Regions from separate parts of the Brotonthovivens ammoniilytica genome, predicted to be linked through region 1. Evidence: riboswitches for the same ligand, from Rfam matches in the RefSeq annotation. Region 1 holds a riboswitch; the other holds the start of a gene.
What was found. A riboswitch is a leader RNA that binds a small molecule or an ion and turns the genes downstream of it on or off. The one in region 1 is predicted to bind lysine.
Positions count from the first base shown of each region.

Region 1 (9,464 bases):
AATGATTTTGTCAGCATGGTGCTTTCCGTAGGCATTACCATGCTTGTCTGCGGGCCTGTTTATTTTTTGATGGTAAACCGCATCCGCAAACGGTTCGTTTCACTGGTATACATGACACTGCTGGGCCTTGTCTTTCTAATGATGGGCAACTGGTTTTTACTCCCGTGGTTTATCGTAGTGGGAATCCTTGCAGAAATCATTCTGTGGAAAAAAATTACGCAAAACCGTCTGACTGCCTCCTGGACGCTTTCCAGCCTGTTATACAATGGGGTAAACCTGCTTCCCGTTTGGTTTTTCTGGGATACCTATTACAGCTTTGCGATTACCAGCGGTATGGAGCAGAGCTATATCAACGCTTATGTTCAGTATTATACAATGCCGGGCTGGGTGATTTTTATCCTGATTTTTACCATGCTCTGCGGATTTCTGGGCAGTCTGATCGGACGAAAGCTGATCCAAAAGCATTTCAAAAAAGCGGGGGTACTGTAAATGCAGGAAACAGCCTTATCTGCTCCGGTAAAAGCGTGGGCGGCAGCCTGCGCCATCCTTGGGGTTTCGCTTACCGCAAACACTTTGCTCACCTGTCTTCTTGCGCTGCTTGCTTTCTGCCAGTTGTTTTTTGAAAGGCGATGGAGGCTTTGCCTGATTTTCGGTGCTTTTTATCTGGTGTTAGCGCTGCTGTTGTATCTGATCCGCTTTCACGGCCTGCATATGGTGGTTTTTTCGGAATTCTATGTGCTGATGTTTTACAATCTCATGCCGGTGTTCCTGACGGCGTGGAATCTCATTACCACGCCTCCGGGCCAGCTTTCGGCCGCTCTGTCGAAAGTTCATACCCCCACTCCGGTTATCTTAGGGCTGCTGGTGGTGTTTCGATTTTTTCCAACCATAAAGACAGAACTGAAGGGGATTCGGCAGTCCATGAAAAACCGAAGGCTGACCGGACCTGTGCAGGTACTCCGCCATCCTGCCGTCACTTGCGAATATGTGTTGGTTCCTCTGCTGCTGCGCTGCCTGCAGACCGCAGATCAGCTTTCCGTATCGGCAATAGCGCGGGGTGCCCAAGCGCCGGGAATACGGGGAAGCTACTATGCCAGAAAAATGCATGCAGCTGATTTCCTCTGGCTGGGGATATGGACGATTGGAACTATCCTGTTTTTCATAATAGGAGGTATAAAATGATCCGGTTTGAACATGTGAACTTTCAATACACTGATTCCGATGCGGGTGTCGCAGATATTTGCCTGCATGTCCGAGAAGGCGAATGCGTGGTATTGACCGGTCCCTCAGGGAATGGAAAAACCACTTTAATCCGTCTGGTGAATGGCTTAGCTCCCACTTTTTATACAGGTCGGTTTTCCGGCTGTATTCAAATTGATGGAAAGGACCGAAGCGGGGAACCCCTTTGGAAGCGGGGAAAAACGGTAGGCAGTGTGTTCCAGGATCCGGGAAGCCAGTTTTTCTCTTCTGAAATGCTGGGAGAAGTTGCTTTCGGCTGTGAAAATTACGGCTTTCCTCATGAAAAAATTGTCCTGCGAACAAATACGGCTATTCGGCGGTTTCATTTGGAGCAATTGCGCAGCCGTTCCCTCGATGTGCTTTCCAGTGGAGAAAAGCAACGCACAGCCGTGGCCTCTGTTTACGCCATGAATCCTCCCGTTTATGTCTGCGACGAACCTACTGCCAATCTGGACGGGCAAGGCGTTGAGGAACTGCGTGAAACCCTTCAAAGCTTACATCAGGAAGGCAGCACACTGTTGATTGCGGAACACAGGCTTTTCTGGCTGATGGATTTAGCAGATCGGTTTGTATATATCCGGGATGGGGCCATCCAGTGGGAGTGCACACCCGAACAAATGCGAAAGCTTTCCTCTGAAAGCCTGGAGCGTCTGGAGCTTCGCGCTGTGCGTCAGTATAGGTCTTCAAGGCTTTCCTCACCTACCGGCATAGGTACACCTATTCTTTCCCTACAGGGCCTTTGCTGCAAACGAGGGAAGCATACGATTTGGGAGAATTTAAACCTTGCGGCCTGGGCAGGGCAAATCATCGCCATCACCGGATGCAATGGGGCAGGAAAAACAACATTGGCAAAAATTGTCGCCGGCTTGGAACGCCCGTCCAAGGGCAGTATTTTTCTTCATGGTCTGAAAATCGGGCCGACGCAGCGGCGGAAAAGCTGCTGGTACAGCTCCAACGACACAGGCACGCACTTCTTTACAAACAGCGTAACGGAAGAACTTCTTTTAGGAGTTCCAAGAACAGAGGAACGTTTGGAGAAAGCCAGAAATTTGCTGAAGAAATTTGGCCTTTACCCTTACAAAGACGCACACCCAGTAATTCTGTCCGGCGGGCAGAAACAGCGCCTTTCCATTGCCTGTGGGCTTTTATCCGGCAGAGAACTTTTGTTGCTCGACGAACCGACATCGGGGCTGGATGGCGGAAACATGCGGAAAATTGCCTCCTCACTGGCGGAGGCCGCGGCCGAAGGGAAAACCATATTGGTAATCACCCATGACGAAGAGCTGATTCAAGCCTGCTGTGATTTTCGCTGGGAACTGAGTGGATGAAAACTTTGAGAAAAGAATGCTCCTTTATGTCTTTAACCTCTTCAATAGAGAATTATCAAAGGAAACGGTTTTTATTGATGGGACAAAACTGGGTTTTGTGTATCCCCGTATCGCTACAGACTCTGGATACGATAACGAAGAAGGATATACGTATTTACGAGAGCAGAAACAAAAAAGTAAAACTGGAGATTCTTTTACTCAGTATGGGTTATAAGTTGTTTATAAAAGTACATCAAAAATCAGGAGAATATCCACAAATAGGAGGATCATCTCCTGATTTTTCTATAAACAAAGTTTACCTCTTTCGTCCTGCTATATTTGCCTTACACGTATTGCTGGCTTAAGAATATTTATACATTCTCAATCAGACAGCCGCTTCTGTATGCTTCTAAAAGCTCCTCAAGCTCTGCGATATTTTCCCTCAGAACTTTTCCGGTATCCGTATCACCTACCGTTTTCCTCTTCACCACATTTTGTTCCATTACAATGTGGGAATGGATGCAGGTCTCATTGAGCACGGTTTTCTCCATGGATTCAAAGGGCTCGTGGGCGGCCAGCACAAGACCATATGAATTATAAATCAGCGTATAGCCGGCAATTCCGGTTTTACTCTGATAAGCTTTGGAAAAACCGCCGTCAATAATCAGAAGCTTTCCGTTGCATTTCACCGGAGATTCTCCTTTTTTCACGGCAACCGGAACATGTCCGTTTATTATATGAGCTCCGGCGGAGGGCAGGCCAAATTCAGTAAGAATCCGGTTTACCACTTCTTCCTTTTCAATCAATTTATAATATGGATTTTTTGGTTCTTCGTGGGTCTTCTTATCCAGAATAAAATACCGTTCAAATGTGGTCATTTTGGCCTTCCCGAATACCGGAGAATTTTTATTTTTCCAGATAAACCACATAATATCCCGGCCTTTTTCTTTTTCCACCGGATTCAGGGAATAATATCCTTTTCTGGCATAGTGCTCTAAAATATCATACAAAGCCTTACCGCTGTATTTCTTTCCGTAAATTTCCACCTCTTTAAAGCTTCCATCCTCATTCAGGGGCACGCAGCCATGATACAGCAGATTTCCGTTATATACTTTATAAAAGCTGCCCTTTGTAAAGAGAAATCGGGTATGCTTCTGAAGACGTTCGCTATTTAAGAAGCTGGCCCGCAGCCGGTCTACCACATCCTTTTCTTCTGCTGTCAGCTGATAGGGATTCTTTGGATCTACCGTTGGAAAACAGGTTTCTTTTAACTTGTATTCTTTCCCCTCTACAATAATCGTTCCTTTTTCAAGATCCATTTTGTCCAGCAAAAGCCGCTCCTGCATATCCCACTCCGGATATTTTAAAATCAGCTGGCCTTCCAGCTTAAACTGGATAATGGAAATTGCCTTATGCATCTTTTCATCCAGTTCCGCATAGCTGTTATCATAATTTTCATCCGAAGTGTCCACATGGAAACAGCTGCACGAATCATCTGCGTATTGATTCAAAGCCAGTCTGGCCAGGGGCAGCATATTGATTCCATATGCATCCTCCAGGATAGAAAGGTTGCCGTATTTTGCTGAAATGCGAAGCATATTGCACATGCAGGCAGTCTGCCCCGCAGCTGCCCCCATCCAGAGAACATCGTGGTTTCCCCACTGGATATCAATGGAATGATGCTGCATCAGTGTATCCATAATAAGATGGGGATACGGTCCCCTGTCAAATATATCTCCCAGCACATGGAGATGATCTACTGTAAAACGCCGGATCAGATAGCAGAAATCTACAATCAGATCACTGGCCCGGCCAGTGCGGATTACAGAATTTATAATCTCATTATAATAAGCCTCCTGGTCAGCCACATCCGGCCGGCCGGTCATAAGTTCTTCTATAATATATGCAAAATCTTTAGGCAGAGATTTCCGCACTTTTGACCGGGTATATTTAGATGATGCGGTTTTGCATACTCTGATAAGCCTGAATATAATCACCCGATACCAGTCTTCCAAAGCCTCACCGTCTAAAAGCTGCTCCTGAATCTGCTCTAGTTTACATTCCGGATAATAAATCAGCATTGCCAGGGTCCGCTTATCCGGAATTGCCAGCGAGCTGCCAAACTCCTCTTCAATCTTTCTTTGAATGGCTCCGGAGCCGTTGCTGAGAATATGTCTGAACTGTTCATATTCTCCGTGGATGTCTGTTATAAAATGCTCTGTCCCTTTTGGCAGACTTAAGATCGCCTTTAAGTTTACAATTTCTGTAGCTGCAGATGCTATATTCGGATATTGTTTCGCCAATACCTTAAGGTATTTCATATCTGCGTCCTTCATATATAGTTCCCCTTTCTGAATTTTTCAGTACTCCCAAACCCTATTTTAATCTACTCCGGAATAAAAAACAAGCCGGGGATGTGCGCAAAACAGATTCCCTGTTCCGCACACATCCCCGGACCGATAGCCTACGCCTCAATCACATTACTCATGTCATACATTCCCGCTGGTTTTCCGGCGAGATATTTTGCAGCCTCCACAGCACCTTTTCCAAATACTGCTTTGGATGTTGCAGTATGTTTAAAGGTAATTACTTCATCGGTTCCCGCAAAAATCACCTCATGTTCACCTACAATATTTCCTCCTCTGACAGCCTGAATCCCAATCTCATACTTTTCACGTTTCTTACGCTCCTGGCTTCGATCATACTTATAATTATAATCCTCCTCCAGGGCTTCATTCATAGAGTCAGCCAGTGCCAGAGCCGTACCGCTTGGAGCATCCAGCTTCTGATTATGATGTTTTTCCACAATTTCCATATCAAAGCCTGCAGGAGCTAACACTTTCGCAGCCTCTGCTAAAAGCTTTAACAATGTATTAATTCCCAGAGACATATTGGCAGATTTCAAAACTGCTATTTTCTCACTGGCCGTTTTCACATGGGCAAGCTGTTCTTCTGATAATCCGGTTGTACAAAGTACAACGGGAATCTGTCTTTCAACACTGAAATCAAGAAGATCATCCACTACACTTACATTTGAAAAATCAATAATCACATCCGCATCCACATGGCAGTCTGACGCTTTTGCAAATACAGGATAATCATTTTTAATACCATCATATACATCAATGCCGGCAACAATCTCAGTATCCGGGTCAGCTTTACAGATTCCCGTAATTACCTGCCCCATATGGCCATTGCAGCCGCACATAATAATTTTTGTCATAACGTATCCTTTCTAAAATCCCGAAGGTATCAGCATAATCCGAATTTTTTCATTTCTGCCAGCAGCTTTTCTTTGTTTGCATCTATCATTTCTGACAGGGGAGCCCGAAGAGGACCTGCTCCCATGCCAAGCATATTCATAGCTGCTTTTACAGGAATCGGATTCACCTCACAGAATAAAGCATTGATCAGAGGAATCGCATCCAGCTGGATTTTCATTGCCTTTTTGCGGTCTCCCTCCAGATATTCCATAACCAGATCATGGGTCTGTTTCGGGGCAATGTTGGACAATACGGAAATAACTCCAAGACCGCCAATAGAAAGCAGAGGCAGAACCTGATCGTCATTTCCGGAATATAATTCCAGATTACCGTCGCAGAGATTCATCATATGGGCAGCCTGTGAAAGATTTCCGGTGGCGTCTTTAATTCCTACAATATTATCTACATTTTTTACCAGATGGGCAACAGTCTCCGGCATCAGATTGCATCCTGTTCTGCTTGGCACATTATACATAATTACAGGAGCTTTGATTTCGCCTGCTATCTGTGAATAATGGCTGATTAACCCTGCCTGTGTGGCTTTATTATAGTATGGCGTTACAACAAGTACGCCGTCCACCCCATAGGAATCGGCCTCTTTTGAAAGTTCAACAGCTGTTCTTGTACAGTTAGACCCTGTACCTGCAACTACCGGGATTCTGTGTTTTGTAAATTCTACAGCAGCTTTGATGGCTTCTAGGTGCTCCTTTTCCGTCAGTGTGGAGCTTTCCCCTGTAGTACCTGTAATGATAATACAGTCTGTTCCGTTATCAATCTGGTAATTGATATTTTCTTCTAGCTGCTCATAGTTCACATCATAATTGTCTTTCATAGGTGTAACAATTGCCACACCAGCGCCTTTGAATATTGCCATAATATAATCCTCCTGTAATTATTCTTATAAAAAGAATCCTGCCGCAGCAGGATTCTCCGCCTGCGGCGGGTTGCGTGAGCAACATAATTCCATTCCGCCGCAGTGCGATCCACAGCGGAGCGTTTTTTTGCCCTATAGGAATCGGCACTTTTCAGATTTATCACAACACGGTATTTCCTATAGAGTAAAATAAGACCGGACTGCATGAGCCGGTCTCTGTTTGTTTCTTATGATAAACATTTGAAAAACATTCAGCGATAGCTCCCCATCTTTTGATGACAGTCACAGACCTGTTTGCCCTGTGCCCAAAAAAACATCTGCAGAAAATGTTTCTTTTCGGCGTTCTTCCCTTTCATCTGCCATCCTCTGTGCCTGCCACATCCGGCAGATTACTGATGAATCACGCAACCTCTATCTTTTCTTATTTTGTTTTTATTTGTCAATACAAGGTAAATATATCACCCTTGTGCCTAAATGTCAACCTTCATCCACGGTTACTTCTGATCAGTCTTTTTCAGTCTGAATCCGATAAATTTCATCTAAATACGGTATTAATGCGTCATTCAGCACTCTCCCCGTTAAAATCACAGTTGTCTCCTCTGATTTTACCTGAATCAACGCAATTAATTCCTCAACTGTAATTACCTTTTTATCTATTAATCCAAGTACTTCGTCCAGAATCAGCATACTGCATTCTCCGGTTGCAAGCACTTTTCTTGCATAATTCACACCATTTTTCATATTCATCTTTTCTTCGAACTGTTCTTCTGTGGAAAGATTATCATACAGATCTGCTGATTTCTGGAACCTGAAAAGCTTGATTTCCGGCTCAAGTCTGCGGATAAATGAAATCTCATCATCATCCTTTCCCTTCAGGAACTGAATAATGAAACTGTTCCCGCCTTTACTTGCCTCATGTATGGCATATCCCAATGCCGCAGTTGTCTTTCCCCTGCCATAGCCATAATACGCCTGCACTTTCCCTTTTTCCATGAAACCCTCCTTCATTCAGCGATTTTCATCACTTAAATGATTTTGTTTTTATGAATATCAATGAGTTATCAGGTTTTCAAAATAACACACTCTATGTAAAAATGCAAGATTTACCATTAAAATCTATTTGCTGTTATACTACATGTCTTCAAGAAAATCTACTTTGCTGACAGATACTTCATAAGCAATGCGGTGTTCCGTTTCATCGTCATTAATCCGCTTTACATATTCCCTGCTCTGAATCCTTCCCAGCACCTGAATATGGCTGCCCACTTCAAATCCGGAAGCAAACCGTGCATTTCTTCCCCAGCAAATGCATGGAATATAATCAGACTTTCCATAAGACCGGTTTACCGCAATTAAAAGATCTGCGATCTCTCTTCCCAAAGGTGTTTTTCTGTATACCGGATCTTTGCAGACATAGCCATCCAGAAAAATCTGGTTGGTTTTTTCATTTTCTTCCAGTTCATCTACAAATTCCCATTCACGGACAAATACAGAAAGCACCAGGCGGTTTTTCTTTTCCTCATGGCGGTTATAAGAACGGAACTGGCCATTAATATGAATCAGCTGGCCGGTATAATCCTGCTGAGTGTCCACCAGACGTTCTGACACCATAAGCGGAATATAGTCTGCGTAGTTACTGAGTCTGTTTACAGATACCTCAACCATATAGAAGCCTTCTCCCAGCACCTCATGGCTGAACTGAAACTCCGAAACTACCTCACCAATCATAGATACCTGATTATTTTCGAACATTTTATCTGTCATTATGTAATTCTCCCTTCTTCACATGTACGTTTTCATTCATATTGTTTCTTAAAATACTATTCTCATTCTGCAGATTTAGAACCCGTCGACCTGAACAAATTTACCACATTTTTTGCGCGCAATTTCCCATAATCTGTCGAATGCAAAAAATTAAATGTTGACACAAAGTGACAGTATAAACGATAGTCTGTCATCTCTGTGCTTTTTTCCACAGCAAATTACATTCACGCCTATTTTTCTCACCCTCTTTACTTTATCTTAAGCCCGTGCTAGAATAAACCGGCTGAGCATTTATTTCTTATTAAATGCAGACAAAAGACCTGTCCCAGGCGGGTTTTTACTGTCTGAAGATAAAACATAATATATTTATATCTGATAGAAAGAAGGTTTTCATCATGAAAATGAAAAGAGAAGATATCCGCAACATTGCCATAATCGCCCATGTAGATCACGGTAAAACGACACTGGTGGATGAACTTTTAAAGCAATCCGGCGTTTTCCGTGCCAATCAGGATATACAGGAGCGCGTTATGGACTCCAACGATATTGAACGTGAAAGAGGAATTACCATCCTGTCCAAAAATACTGCTGTTATCTATAAGGATACCAAAATTAACATTATAGATACACCAGGACATGCTGATTTCGGCGGAGAAGTAGAACGTGTCTTAAAGATGGTGGACGGAGTTGTCCTTGTGGTAGATGCTTTTGAAGGCGCTATGCCTCAGACAAAATTCGTGCTGATGAAAGCGCTGGACCTGAATCTTCCGGTTATTGTATGTATCAATAAAATTGACCGGCCGGAAGCAAGACCTGATGATGTAATTGACGAAGTGCTGGAACTGTTTATGGATCTTGACGCTTCAGATGAACAGCTTGACTGTCCGTTTATCTATGCATCTGCGAAAAACGGATACGCTGTACGTGACCTTAATGATGAGAAAAAAGATATGGTTGCGCTGTTTGAAACTATCATTGATTATATCCCGGCTCCTACCGGAGATCCGGATGCAAATA
Region 1 is NZ_JAOQJQ010000003.1:238,836-248,299, reverse strand. It holds gene OCV88_RS09205 (MptD family putative ECF transporter S component) at 1-489, shown strand, start outside; gene OCV88_RS09200 (energy-coupling factor transporter transmembrane component T family protein) at 490-1,182, shown strand; gene OCV88_RS09195 (ABC transporter ATP-binding protein) at 1,179-2,567, shown strand; gene OCV88_RS09190 (hypothetical protein) at 2,564-2,911, shown strand; gene OCV88_RS09185 (fructose-1,6-bisphosphatase) at 2,918-4,882, opposite strand; gene dapB (4-hydroxy-tetrahydrodipicolinate reductase) at 5,011-5,769, opposite strand; gene dapA (4-hydroxy-tetrahydrodipicolinate synthase) at 5,799-6,683, opposite strand; lysine riboswitch at 6,934-7,105, opposite strand; gene OCV88_RS09170 (cob(I)yrinic acid a,c-diamide adenosyltransferase) at 7,188-7,676, opposite strand; gene OCV88_RS09165 (single-stranded DNA-binding protein) at 7,815-8,447, opposite strand; gene typA (translational GTPase TypA) at 8,843-9,464, shown strand, end outside.

Region 2 (9,464 bases), on a different contig from region 1:
AAGATTTCTGCATTAATTCCGCATAATCCGTTCGGATAATCTGCTCCTGCGTTTCCATTTTCCAATCTCCTGTCTATTAAATATCAAGCTCTGCATCCCCGGCATGTTCATAAATAAACGCTTTTCTGGGAGGAACATCGGTTCCCATAAGCATTTCTGTCACATCTGAGGCCATACGGGCATCTTCAATTTCTATTCGTTTCAGCATCCTGGCAGCCGGATCTAAAGTTGTCTCCCACAGCTGCTGAGCTGACATCTCTCCTAATCCTTTGTAGCGCTGCAGTGTAAAAGAACCTTTATGGCTTTTCCGGTAACGCTCCAAAGCCGCATCATCATACAGATATTCCTCCTCACCTCTGGCGGGAAGCACCTTATACAGAGGCGGCATTGCCACATATACATGGCCTTCAAAAATAAGCTCCGGCATAAAACGGTAAAACAAGGTCAAAAGTAAGGTAGAAATATGAGCACCATCCACATCCGCATCGGCCATAATTACAATCTTATCATAGCGGAGCTTCGTAATATCAAAGTCATTTCCATATCCTTCTGAAAACCCGCATCCAAAAGCATTGATCATAGTTTTTATCTCAGCATTGGCCAGCACCTTGTCAATACTTGCTTTCTCTACATTTAAAATCTTACCCCGAATAGGAAGAATCGCCTGAAAGCTGCGGTCTCTGGCTGTCTTGGCTGAGCCTCCGGCAGAATCTCCCTCCACAATAAATATTTCGCAGACAGACGCATCTCTGCTCTCACAGTTGGCCAGCTTGCCGTTGGAATCAAAGGAGAACTTCTGTTTTACCAGCAGATTTGTTTTTGCCTTTTCCTCTGTTTTCCGAATTTTTGCCGCTTTTTCCGCACAGGCAATTACCGATTTTAAAACTTCCAGATTTTTATCAAAATACAGCTGAATTTCTTCATTTGTTACCTTTCCGGTTACCCGGGCCGCATCCTGATTATCAAGCTTTGTCTTCGTCTGGCCTTCAAACCTGGGTGCCGGATGCTTTACAGATACAACCGCCGTCATCCCGTTTCGCACATCGGCCCCGGTAAAGTTAGAATCCTTTTCCTTTAAAATTCCAAGCTCTCTGGCATACTGATTTATCACTGTTGTAACCGTTGTTTTAAAACCTGTAATGTGAGTTCCGCCCTCTGCATTGTAAATATTATTACAAAACCCCAGAATATTTTCGTGAAACTCATTGGTATACTGAAAAGCAGCCTCCACAGCAATCCCATCAGCCTCTCCCTTCAGATAAACCACCTCATGTATCACCTCAGACTTTTTATTCAAATCCTTTACAAAACCGATAATCCCCTCTTCTTCATGATATTCCACATGCTCCGGCGTCTCCCGGCGCAGATCATCATAAATAATAGTCAGATCAGGATTCAAATATGCTGTCTCATGAAGTCTGCTTTTTACTTCCTCCCCTTTAAAATCTGTCCGCTCAAAGATTTCCGGATCCGGAAGAAAATTAATTTTTGTACCGGTCTTTCTGGTTTTAGAAAGCACCGGCAAAAGCCCGTCTTCTAATGCAACCACCGGAATGCCTCTTTCATAACGGTCGTGATGTACGGCTCCGTCCCTGCTGATCTGCACATCCATATAAACAGATAATGCATTTACAACAGAAGAACCCACACCATGCAGTCCGCCGCTTGTCTTATAAGCCGAATCATCAAATTTACCTCCTGCATGAAGTGTGGTAAATACCAGACGGGCTGCGGACATCCCCTTCTCATGCATTCCTACCGGAATTCCCCGGCCGTTATCTTCCACGGTACAGGAACCGTCTTTTTCAAGTGTTACATGGATTCTGTCACAGGCCCCGGCAAGATGCTCGTCCACTGCATTATCTACAATTTCATAAATCAAATGATTTAAACCTTTTCTGGACACACTTCCTATATACATACCCGGGCGCTTGCGCACTGCTTCTAATCCTTCCAGCACGGAAATACTGCCGGCATCATATGTTGTCTTTACTGCCATTTGTTTCCCCTTTGATCAAATTTTATCCAAACATTTGTTCTCTGTTTTTTCTCTTTTGCTAGTTTACCAGAAAAAAACCTTTTTGTAAAATCCTAATTTTCCCCGGAATTGGCAGACACATTCATCTTATTAAAAGGTCTTTGAAAGGTCTGTTTTCCCAAAAAACTGATCCGGTTTTCTTAATATAAAAAAGAACGGACTGCCTGTCAGCTATGATCTGACTTAAGCTGTCATCCGTTCTTTTTTATATCAACACCAAGTCTCGCGAGAGCGAGACTTGAATCACTGTTTTATTTTTTTATAAGTCCCACTGCCTGGCTGTACTGCTTTTCATAGCGGTCTTTTACCAGTTCTTTTGGATAGCGTATTACTCCGTTATTTTCCCAGGGATCGTTAAATATATAATGCTCTTCGTCGTATCCCACAAGCAGCATACAGTGTTCATTAGATCTCCAGGTAAATTTTTTCCCGGAACCAAAAAGCCGCCAGTCCGGCCCGGTTATCATATCCCGTAAATTGATGGTAGCCCAGAAAACCACAGGCATATCATGGTTGATATAAGTTTCCATTAGTTTCTCAATACTGCTTCCGGTCTCGTCAATCACATGATATTCATCACCGATTATTTTTTCAAGAGCCTTACAGATCACCGGAGCATAGCAGCCCATAGAATCGGAATCATAAGGATTTCCGGCAAATTTCTCATAAGGATCCGGTCCCCAGACTTCTCCGTCTATTTCTTTGAAATCTTCCTTTTCCAGATACTCATCCACAAACTCCTGAATAGATATCTGCCGCCCCAGATACCGAAGCAGCATCACTGCGGTAACGCTCTCGCATCCGGTTGGCGCTTCGCAGGTCTGGTCCAGATATGGTACATTAATCAGCTTCATTGACAACTGCACCTTTCCGCTTCTCTTTTGCATTAATAAACAACAGCACTGCCAGCAGTATCACAATAGAAACAGGCAGGGATATCAGCCAGGACTGTGTCAGTCCGGAAATAATATATCCCACCACACAGACAGCTACAACAACGGCCGCATACTGCATCTGCGTCTGCACATGGTTAATGTGATTACTCTGCGCTCCAGTGGATGACATAATCGTTGTATCCGAAATTGGTGAAACATGATCTCCACACACACAGCCTGCCATAATAGCAGCCACACAAATAACCATTGTGGTAGGAGCATTGTAACACATAGGCACTGCAATTGGAATCATAATACCCATGGTTCCCCAGCTTGTACCTGTGGAAAATCCCAGGAAAATGCTGATGGCAAACATTGCCAGGGGCATAAAGGCATTAAATGCAGCCCCCTGTCCAAAGATTCCGGTTACAAAGGCTGCCACATCCAGCTGATCTACTAATCCCTTAAGCGTCCACGCAAGTGTCAGTACCAGCAGCGCCGGAACCATAAGCTTAAAGCCTTCCACGAGACTGCCCATAAAGTCCTGAAACTTTACAATTTTACGGGGCACATACATAAAAAGCATTACAACAAGGGTTACAAAGGTTGCAAATACTAAAGACAAAGATGCGTTGCAGTTGGCAAATGCATCCACTACATTAGCGCCCCCATTTAAATAACCAGTATAAATCATTCCGAAAACTGCCGTACCGATTAATACAAAAATCGGTACTAAAAGATCTGTTACCCGTCCTTTATCACTTCCCTGCAGTTCACTTTCCGACATCTCTTTAAACTCATCCCCGGTGGTAAATAAATCACCATTTGCCGCATTGATTTCATGCTGTTTCATTTTCCCGAAATCCAGCAGCATGGCGCTGGTAAAGAACACCATTACTAATGTCAGAATTGCATATAAATTGTAAGGAATTGCATTTAAAAACAGCTGAAAGCCATTTACATCATATTCCTGGGGCACATAGCTGGATACAGCTGCCGCCCAGCTGGATATAGGCGCAATAATACAGACCGGAGCCGCAGTAGAATCAATCAAATACGCCAGTTTTGCCCGGGATACTTTATGTTTATCCGTAACCGGCCGCATAACATTCCCCACAGTCAGACAATTAAAATAATCATCCACAAAAATCAGAACTCCCAGCACCGACGTGGCGATCATAGAGCCCCGCTTTGATTTAATTCGTCTGCTGGCCCATGCACCGTATGCTTTAGACGCTCCGGACCTGGCTAAAAGTACAATAATCATGCCAAGCAGAACATCAAATATAATAATGTTCATATCAATATTGTTCACCGTTGAATCTACAATTGTCGTAAATGTCTCCCACGGATGAAACTTCGCCAGAAACAGTCCGCCTAAAAGGCAGCCCGTAAACAGCGAAATGTACACTTCCTTGGTAATAAAAGCCAGAATAATGGCTACCAGAGGAGGCACAATAGCCCACAAGGTTCCTACAAAATCCATCTCTCATTCTCCTTCGTTTTCCCGAAAAAAGAGACCTTCGCAAATCATTTTTGCAAAAGTCTCTCACTTTCTTTTTCTTCTGCAAAGCACTCCACACTATGTGACAGTCCGCACCGTATTTCAGTACGCCCCAGCACCCGCCGCCACACAGCCCGGCAGATGCTTCGGCAGATACCCCTTTTGGCCCCTTCCGCTGTATCGAAATTTCCGGAGCTTACTTATGATATCCGCGCCTCATTGCATTTATTGTTTTTATATTTGTACATCATATCATGATGGTATACCGTCGTCAATAGATGATATAAAACCTATTCTTTTACACCCCATGGTTCTATCAAACCCCTCCCTTTACATTTTCAATCTGCCAGTCTACCGGTTCAATTCCATGACTTTTTAAAAATTCATTGGTTCTGCTAAAATGCCGGCATCCAAAAAAGCCCCGGTAAGCGGACAGCGGACTTGGATGGGGTGCTTCTAAAATCAGATGCTTTGGATTATTGAGCATACTTTTCTTCATCTGAGCCGGTCTGCCCCAAAGCAGAAATACAATGGGACGATCCTGCTGGTTTACTGCCTCTATCACTGCATCGGTAAACTTTTCCCATCCGATTCCCCGGTGGGAATTGGCCTGGTGAGCCCGCACAGTCAGGACCGTATTAAGCATCAGCACCCCCTGCTTTGCCCATTTCACCAGATAACCATTGTCAGGTATGTAACATCCAAGGTCACTTTGCAGTTCCTGATATATATTTTCCAGGGACGGCGGAATCTCCACCTTGGGTTTTACAGAAAAACACAGCCCGTGTGCCTGACCGTCATTGTGATATGGGTCCTGGCCAAGAATCACAACTTTTACGTCATTTAAAGGTGTCAGATGAAACGCGTTAAAAATATCATCCGGCGCCGGAAATATTTTTCTAGTTTGATATTCCTCTAGTACTTTCTGATACAGTTCTTTATAATATGGTTTACGAAATTCAGCCGCTAACGGCTGCTGCCAGTCATTGGTAATCGGCGGCATACTCCCATCTCCTTTTCTTGTGCAATTGTAAGGAAACCGGGACAGCTTCCCGTTTCCTGCAGCTATTATTATATTCTTACAGAAACACCTCTGTCAGCCAGATAATGCTTTAAATCCATAATTTCCAGTTCCTTATAATGAAACAGTGACGCCGCCAGAGCCGCATCTGCTTTTCCTTCCGTCAAGGCATCATAAAAATGCTCTTTGATGCCGGCACCGCCGGAAGCTATCACCGGAACAGAAACATTTTCGGCAATGAGCTTAGTAAGTGAAAGATCATACCCTGCTTTTGTGCCGTCACAGTCCATACTTGTCAAAAGAATCTCTCCGGCGCCTAAGCTGTCAGCCTTCATGGCCCACTCCACCGCGTCAATTCCCATATCAACCCGGCCGCCGTTTTTATAAATATTCCAGCCCGAACCGTCCTTTCGGCGTCTTGCATCTATTGCCACTACTACGCACTGGCTGCCAAACTTATCCGCAGCCTGGCTGATGAGCCCCGGATTCATAATGGCAGAGGTATTGATGGATATCTTATCTGCTCCTTCCCGCAAAAGGACTTTAAAATCCTCAACTGTCCGGATGCCTCCGCCCACAGTAAAAGGAATAAAAACCTTTTCCGCTACTTTGCGCACCATATCAACCACAGTGGCCCTGGCTTCCGAGGAAGCTGTAATATCAAGAAAAACAAGTTCATCCGCCCCCGCTTTATCATAAGCTGCCGCGATCTCAACCGGATCCCCTGCGTCCTGAAGATTTACAAAATTGACACCTTTTACTACCCGTCCGTTATTCACATCCAGACACGGAATGATTCGCTTGGTAAACATCAGCAGTCTCCTCCTTTCAGTCCGGCAAAATTTTTTAAGATTCTCAGACCTGCCGCACCGCTTTTTTCCGGATGGAACTGGCAGGCAAATACGTTCCCCTGCTCCACAGAAGCATGTATGCAGGTGCTGTAATCAGTTACCGCCTTTACAATCTGTGAATCCTCAGCCTGAAGATAATAGGAATGAACAAAATACACATAAGGATTGTCTTCCATCCCCTGATACAGGCGTCCGTCATTTTGAAGTTCCAGGGAATTCCAGCCAATATGGGGGATTTTTAGCCCTTCCTTATCAGGTATTCTGACAATCTTTCCTTTTAAAACTGAAAGGCCGGATACCCCGGGACTTTCCTGGCTGCTTTCAAATAAAAGCTGCAGGCCCAGACAGATGCCAAGCAGCGGCGTCTTACGCCTTACAATCTCATAGATCACCTGGTCCAGCCTGCGTTCCCGCAGGCAGCTCATTGCATCCCCAAATGCTCCCACCCCCGGAAGGATCACCTTATCTGCCTGAAGAATCTTTTGTGCATCTCCCGTAATCAGGCTCTCTTCACCCAGATAATAAAGAGCCTTTTCCACGCTTCTTAAATTCCCTGCTCCATAATCAATAATCGCAATCATTGTTCCTCCCCTTACAAGCCAAGTTCCAGCCAGAATTCCACGCCATCTTCATGGTTAATCACACCGCATTTCTGATGGAAGGAATCCATAATAGCTTTTACAATGGACAGTCCGATTCCGCTGCCTCCGTATTCCCTTGTTCTTGCTTTATCTACTTTATAAAATTTCACCCAGATATTATCCAGATCCTCATTTGGAATCTGGCTTCCGGTGTTAAACACACTGATACGCAGCCGGTCCTCTTTTTTCTCATAAAAGATCCGGATTTTCTTTTCTCCATCCGCATGATGAATGGCATTGCTCAAAAAGTTGGTTACAACCTCTTCCACTTTAAACTCGTCCGCCCAGACGTATTCCTCCGGCAGATCCATTTCAACTGTAATTTCACTTTGTTCCAGCAGAATGGAAGATGCATTTACAATCCCGCAGATCAGCTCTGTTATATTGAACCGTTCCATGGAAACCTGATCGTTTCCAAACTCCAGCTGATTTAATGTCAGCAGCTTTTTCACCATCTTATTCATTTTATCTGCTTCATCAATAATAACGTCACAGTAAAACTCTCTGCTCTCCTCATCATCATTGATACATGCCTGCAGACCTTCCGCATATCCCTGAATCAATGCCAGAGGAGTCTTTAACTCATGGGAAACATTGGAAAGAAACTCCTTTCGCATCTCATCAATCTGCTCTTTCTTTTCAATATCCTGCATCAGCTCATTATTGGCAGATTTCAGCTCTGAAATGGTCTGTTCCAAGCGTTCAGAGAGCTGATTCATATGGATTCCCAGCTGATCAATCTCGTTTCCCTTTTCCATTTGCTGCATCTGCTTTTTATACCACTCCGCTCCCCGGTACTTATTCCATCCGCCCCGAATATATTTTGCATTAAAATCCAGATCCACCATCCGCTGGGAAATCTCAGACAGCTGCACCACAGGCTTCGTAATCTTCTGAGAAACTATGATACTGATAATAATGCTTCCGGCAATGGCACAGATCCCCACATACAGAAGAAACTGATTGGCAATGCTGGAACTTTCACGGATACCCTCCATTGCAGTCCGCATTAGAATCAGGTTTCCGTCATTTAAAGTCCCCCAGAGAATCAGATATTCCGCATTGTCCATACTGGCATCTTTGATGTGCTCTAGTTTATAATTGCTGGTCTGTTCAAGGACAGTATCACCGGAGCTTCCAAACAAAATATTCAGAAACTGGCGCTGAATGGTCCGGATATCATTTACGGAAGACCGAAGAGGGGTTCCGTCAGAGCTCATAATAATAACTGACATATTCTGATTGGAACACATCTGCTCAAAAGACGCATCAAACTGGCTGGAATACAAAATCCCGTCACTGCTGGCCGTCTGGATACTTTCAAAATTCTCCATTAACAAATGTTTCTTCTGAAAGGTATAGAACATTCCAAGAAACGAGGTGTTAATTATAAAGCAGGCCAGAATGGCTCCGGCCACCAGGCAGATAATGATTGCCATAATCTGTCTTGTCAAAGAACGTTTCATTCACTTATACCTCAAATTTATATCCCATGCCCCAGATTGTTTTTATATATTCACCTTTCCCGCCCATTTTACTGCGCAGTTTTTTCACATGGGTATCAATAGTTCTTGCATCTCCAAAGTAATCATAGTTCCATACATGGTTTAGAATTTTTTCTCTGGAAAGAGCCAGACCTGCATTTTCCACAAAATAAGAAAGCAGCTCAAACTCTTTAAAACTCAAATCAATGTCATTACCGTCAATAGTTACACGATGTGCCGCTTTATCAATTACAATTCCGCCGGTTTCAATGACTTCATTGGGGTTTCGGCCGCTTGTCCTGCGCAAAATCGCCTCCACTCTGGCCACCAGTATCTTGGGACTGAAAGGCTTTGAAATATATTCGTCAACCCCAAGATCAAATCCCTGAAGTTCGTCACTTTCATCTCCTTTTGCCGTCAGCATAATAATAGGCACCTTCGACGTCTGACGGATTTCCCTGCAGACTTCCCAGCCGTTCATTTTCGGCATCATCACATCCAGAATAATCAAAGATATTTTATTATCTTCATAAAAACAATCCAGAGCTTCTTCTCCGTTCTCTGCTTCTATGACTTCAAAATCATTCTTTACTAAAAAGTCTTTCACAAGCTTTCTCATTCTGCTCTCATCATCTACCACAAGAATTTTTAATTTTTCCACTTTAAGCACCTCACAATCTGATCAGATTATAACACAAAATTGTGCCCACAATGTGATAAAAATAAACAGAATTTTAAAGCCGGAAACTGACGTCTCTTTACAGCGCTTGTCAATTCCCGGCCATTTTATTTCCTGACTGTTATTTATTTATATAATTGGTGTCAATACGGTCCATAGGCACTTCCCGCTCTTTGAATACTTCTTCTGTCTCTCCGATTACAACGGAACCTGTTGGCACAAATCCTTCCGGAAGATTTAACCTTTTCACCAGTTCTTCCTTCTGGCTTAATGCAGCTGTCGCACCATAAATGGCGCAGCTTCCAAGTCCAAGATCTGTAGCTGCCAGACACATGTTATGCACGATCATTGCAACATTGGCACAAGGCACA
Region 2 is NZ_JAOQJQ010000001.1:179,443-188,906, reverse strand. It holds gene OCV88_RS00875 (DNA gyrase/topoisomerase IV subunit A) at 1-58, opposite strand, end outside; gene OCV88_RS00870 (DNA gyrase/topoisomerase IV subunit B) at 77-1,999, opposite strand; gene OCV88_RS00865 (C39 family peptidase) at 2,290-2,892, opposite strand; gene OCV88_RS00860 (Na+/H+ antiporter NhaC family protein) at 2,879-4,399, opposite strand; lysine riboswitch at 4,476-4,645, opposite strand; gene ung (uracil-DNA glycosylase) at 4,734-5,420, opposite strand; gene hisF (imidazole glycerol phosphate synthase subunit HisF) at 5,489-6,250, opposite strand; gene hisH (imidazole glycerol phosphate synthase subunit HisH) at 6,250-6,870, opposite strand; gene OCV88_RS00840 (sensor histidine kinase) at 6,882-8,396, opposite strand; gene OCV88_RS00835 (response regulator transcription factor) at 8,401-9,075, opposite strand; gene OCV88_RS00830 (nitroreductase family protein) at 9,215-9,464, opposite strand, start outside.
Region 2: another riboswitch for lysine. It lies ahead of OCV88_RS00860 (Na+/H+ antiporter NhaC family protein); the one in region 1 lies ahead of dapA (4-hydroxy-tetrahydrodipicolinate synthase).